One region of the Leifsonia sp. NPDC058248 genome, then DNA from elsewhere that is predicted to be linked to it. Evidence: predicted binding sites of a transcription regulator. Region 1 holds the regulator's gene; the other holds the start of a gene.
What was found. Region 1 encodes LexA, which represses DNA repair genes until DNA is damaged. Its sites were predicted from a motif close to TCGAACANNTGTTCGA; they were not measured.
Positions count from the first base shown of each region.

Region 2: a site for LexA is predicted at 1,290-1,305, ahead of ACFVV5_RS14330 (DUF222 domain-containing protein). Genes of this name have one in related genera too.

Region 1 covers NZ_JBHVXB010000007.1:114,161-116,560, forward strand. Annotated here, with positions in the region: gene metE (5-methyltetrahydropteroyltriglutamate--homocysteine S-methyltransferase) at 1-269, shown strand, start outside; gene ACFVV5_RS12955 (metallopeptidase family protein) at 543-893, shown strand; gene lexA (transcriptional repressor LexA) at 936-1,646, opposite strand; gene ACFVV5_RS12965 (LysM peptidoglycan-binding domain-containing protein) at 1,886-2,254, shown strand.
Region 2 covers NZ_JBHVXB010000008.1:105,003-107,402, reverse strand. Annotated here, with positions in the region: gene ACFVV5_RS14330 (DUF222 domain-containing protein) at 1-1,114, opposite strand, end outside; gene metG (methionine--tRNA ligase) at 1,326-2,400, shown strand, end outside.

The DNA of each region.
Region 1 (2,400 bases):
GGATGGAGGTCGTGCATGACATCCAGACGTCCGGCTTCGAGCACGGGATCGGCCCGGGGGTGTACGACATCCACTCCCCGCGGGTGCCTAGCGTCGCCGAGGTGACGGAACTGCTGGAGACCGCGCTCAGCGCCATCCCGGGCCGTCAACTCTGGGTGAACCCGGACTGCGGCCTCAAGACGCGCGGCTACGACGAGACGGTGGCGTCGCTGAAGAACATCCTCGCGGCGACGCGTGCGGTGCGCGAGAAGGCAGGCGTGCCGGCGTAGCCGCTGCCGGCTGGTTCTGTCGGCGGCGCAGGTGCTGCCGGGCGTTCGCAACTCCGGAGTCCTCGGCCCGATCCGGGCACGGACTCCGGAGTTGCTGTCTTTCCAGCGGTGCGCGGTGCGGACTTTCCGGAGTTGCGCGCGAGGCCAAGGAAGTCCTGAATTCAGGATGCCCGGAGCAGAGCCGGGCCGGGGCCGAGCCGAGTCGAGCGGAACCGCGCCGAGCCGGGCCGAGCACTGCAGCGTGAAGCCGCCGGCGGCGAGGATGATAAGACCATGGTCGAGATCTCGGACACGGACTTCGAAGCGATGGTCGGCGACGTGTTCGACGCACTTCCCGACGACATGGTCGGCCCTCTCGAGAACGTCGCCATCCTGATCGAGGATCAGCCGGCCGGAGCGCGACCGCGACTGTACGGGCTCTACAGCGGACATCCGCTCACGCGCCGTGGCGTGTACGGGTTCGGCGAACTGCCCGACCGCATCACGCTCTACAAGAACAACCTGGCCGCGAGCAGCCGCAGCCTCCCGGAGTTGAAGGCACGCGTGCGCGTGACCCTCGTCCACGAGATCGGCCACTATTTCGGCCTCGACGACGACCGTCTGCGCGAGCTCGGCTGGGCTTGACGCCCGGATGCACGCCGCGAAAGGCTGCCGTCCGCGTCCGGCCTAGACGGCGCGCAGGACCGCGACGACCTTGCCGAGGACTTCGGCGAAGTCGCCGAGGATAGGCTCGAAGTTGGAGTTGCGGGGGAGCAGCCAGGTGTGGCCGTCGCGCTGGCGGAACACCTTGACCGTGGCCTCCTCGTCGAGCATGGCCGCGACGATGTCGCCGTTCTCCGCCGTCTTCTGGGTGCGGATGACCACCCAGTCCCCGTCGCAGATCGCGGCGTCGATCATCGAGTCGCCGACGACCTTCAGCATGAACAGCTCGCCGTTGCCGACCAGCTGGCGCGGAAGGGGGAAGACCTCTTCGACCTGCTGCTCGGCCGTGATGGGCACACCGGCGGCGATGCGTCCGACCAGCGGCACCATGGCGGCGTCGCCGACCGGCGTCTGGTTCTCGAAGTCGAGGCTCTCGGACGGGGAGGGGAGGTCGATGAGGATCTCGAGGGCGCGCGGCCGGTTGGGGTCGCGGCGCAGGTAACCGCTCAGCTCGAGCTGGTTGAGCTGGTGGGTGACGCTGGAGAGGGAGGAGAGCCCGACGGCGTCACCGATCTCGCGCATGCTCGGCGGATAGCCGCGCTGGCTGACGGAGCGCCCGATGACGTCGAGGATGGCGAGCTGTTTCTCGCTCAGGTTCTTGCGACGACGGGTGCCCCCGCGCTCGCGTCCCGCCTGGTTGTCGTTCGACACAGTCGTCCCTTCATGACCCGCCATCGCATCCGGCCCGCCCGAATGTCGGTGGTGCCTGGTTGAGTGAACTCCAGACAATCGAAACTGTATCCACGATGCAGCGGCAAAACAAACATGTGTTCGAGTGTGTCTCGATATTCGTGTAAATATCTGCCGTGAAGACGCGCTTGAGGTTTCGAACATTCGAAGATATATTCGGAACACAGCTTCGCATCCGGCCTGCCGGCCAAGCACCGGGTGCGGAATCTTAGGAGGTCACGACAATGAGCACAGCAGCGATCACGATGTCGTCGTCGAAGTTCGACATGCCAGCAGGCGTCCACACGCGCCTGCGTCTCACCCGTCGGGGGCGCGTCGTCCTCACCTCGCTCGCCTCCGTCCCGATCGTGGTGGGCGCCCTGGTCTTCGCGCTCAACGGCGGCGGCGCGGCCGCGAGCGGAGATCACGCCGCGGTGCACTTCCAGCACGTCACGGTCCAGTCGGGCCAGTCGCTCTGGAGCATCGCCGAGAAGGTCGCGCCCAGCGCGGACCCGCGTGATGTGATCGCCGACATCGTCTCGCTCAACCAGCTCGACTCGGCCGTGGTGTCTCCCGGGCAGCGCATCGCCATCCCGTCGCAGTACGCCCACTGAGCCGAATCCTATGCGGGCGACCCGCCCTGATGCTCATCGACCGGATGTTCGGCCACCGGATGCTCGGCGACCGCATGTTCGGCCATCGGATGCTCGCCGCAAGCTGAGTACGACGACGTAATACGCCCAGAGCAGGCAACTAGCAT
Region 2 (2,400 bases), on a different contig from region 1:
CGAGGACGGCGGGGATGAGCTGGGCGTCGACGGCCAGGCGGCGGGCGGTGCGGGCACTGATCGGGGTGCGGATGCCGTCGATCTCACCGGTGCCGGTGCCGGTTCGCAGGGTGTCGAGACTGATCCGGACGATCATCGTCACCGGCGGTTTCCCGGTGCCGGCCGGTGTCGTGCAGGCGGCGGCATGCCGGAACACGTCGGTCGCCGCATCCGAACGGAACTGCGCCAGGCTCCGCGACTCCGGAACATCACCAGTGCCAGTCTCATCATCGAGATCCGGTGTGTTCGGGCGGAACCGCACGGCCCGCAACTCGTGGCCGACGACCGCATCGATCGCGGTGACCACGAAACCGGCCGACTCCGGATCCAGAAACCAGTCGAGATGGGTCATGCCATCGGTGGTGGTGGAGATGGTGAGGGAGCGTCTGCGCCGTTGCCGGTCCTCGCGCGGCTCGACCCCATCCTGATCCAACCGGTCCCGCACCTGCCCGGCCAGCACCCGCACGTCCTCGACGGTCAGGCCGGGAGCATGCTCGACCAGCGTCTTCTCACCCAGCGCCAGCGCCTCCCGCGAACACGACGGGGCAGCCTTGTCCAGCTCCCGCACGATCACCGCCGCCTGATCCACACTCACCCGAGACGGAGCGGCGAAGCCGTGATCCCCGTCGGAGGAGGCAGGGATGAGCGCCTCGGCAAGGAGCGGGTAACGCGCCGGCAGGGATTCGCCGAGGAGACTCCGCTGGGTGCTGGTGCTCGCGCCCACTCGGCAGAGCTGCCGAGCCGCCGGGAGTGCTATGCGCCACCGCTCGGCCAGGAGGGCGGGCGGGCTCGCATGGCCGCTCCGCCTGACCGGGTTCTCGTCGTCAGGAGCAGCCGAGCGGCGCACCAGCTCGCCGGCGATCCGCACCTTTGCCGCGTCCAGCACCGATTGCAGGTCGCCGAGCGAGGTCACCGCCAGCAGCAGCTCGTCGCGCCCGAACCGTCCCGGAGACGCGAACGTCGCCCCGACCTTCGCCGCGAACTCCGCAGCGACCTTCGCCGCGAACTCCGCGCCGAAGCCCGCAACATCCTCTGCGAGGAGATCGCGTAACTCGGGCGCCGGGCTGGTCGACATGTACCCATCGAATCATGAACCACTGACATCGGGTGTCCCGGATACGGGCCCTGATCAGCCATTTACCTGTGGATAACCGGCGCCGACCGCATCCTGTGGAGGAGGCCCCGCGACCCGCGCATCCACAAGCCGCCTCGCCGCCCGGTCCGACAGGCCGCGACCGCCGGTAACACACCAGAGCACCTGTTCGCGCGCCCGTAGGATAGACAGCATGTCCGACGGCTCTTCGTTCTACATCACCACGCCGATCTTCTACGTGAACGATGTCCCGCACATCGGGCACGCGTACACAGAGGTCGCCGCGGATGTGCTGGCGCGCTGGCACCGTCAGTCGGGTGACGACACCTGGCTGCTGACGGGAACCGACGAGCACGGCCAGAAGATCCTGCGCACGGCCACCGCGAACGGCACGACCCCCAAGGAGTGGGCCGACCGTCTGGTCACCACCGAGTGGCTGCCGCTGCTGAAGACCATCGACATCTCCAACGACGACTTCATCCGCACGACCGACGAGCGCCACGAGAAGAACGTCCAGCTGTTCCTGCAGAAGCTCTACGACGACGGTTACATCTATGCCGGCGAGTACGAGGCGCTCTACTGTGTGGGCTGCGAGGAGTTCAAGCCGCAGAGCGAGATCCTCGACGGCACAGGGGAGTACGAGGGCCAGAAGGTCTGCGCGATCCACTCGAAGCCGCTCGAGCTGCTGCAGGAGAAGAACTACTTCTTCCGCATGAGCCAGTTCGCCGACAAGCTCCTCTCTCTCTACGAGGAGCGTCCCGAGTTCGTGCAGCCCGAGTCGGCCCGCAACGAGGTCGTCTCGTTCGTGCGCCAGGGCCTCTCCGACCTGTCGATCTCGCGCTCCAGCTTCGACTGGGGCATCAAGGTGCCGTGGGACCCCTCGCACGTCGTCTACGTGTGGTTCGACGCTCTGCTCAACTACGTCACGGCGGTCGGCTACGGACAGGACGAAGCGACCTTCGACCGCCGTTGGCCGGCGACGCACATCGTCGGCAAAGACATCCTGCGGTTCCACGCGGTGATCTGGCCGGCGATGCTGATGGCGGCCGGCGTCGACGTCCCGCACCGGGTGTTCGGCCACGGCTGGCTGCTCGTCGGCGGCGAGAAGATGTCCAAGTCGAAGCTCACCGGCATCGCGCCGACGCAGATCACGGACACGTTCGGCTCGGACGCGTTCCGGTACTACTTCATGCGCGCGATCAGCTTCGGTCAGGACGGCTCGTTCAGCTGGGAGGACCTGGCGGCCCGCTACCAGGCGGAGCTCGCGA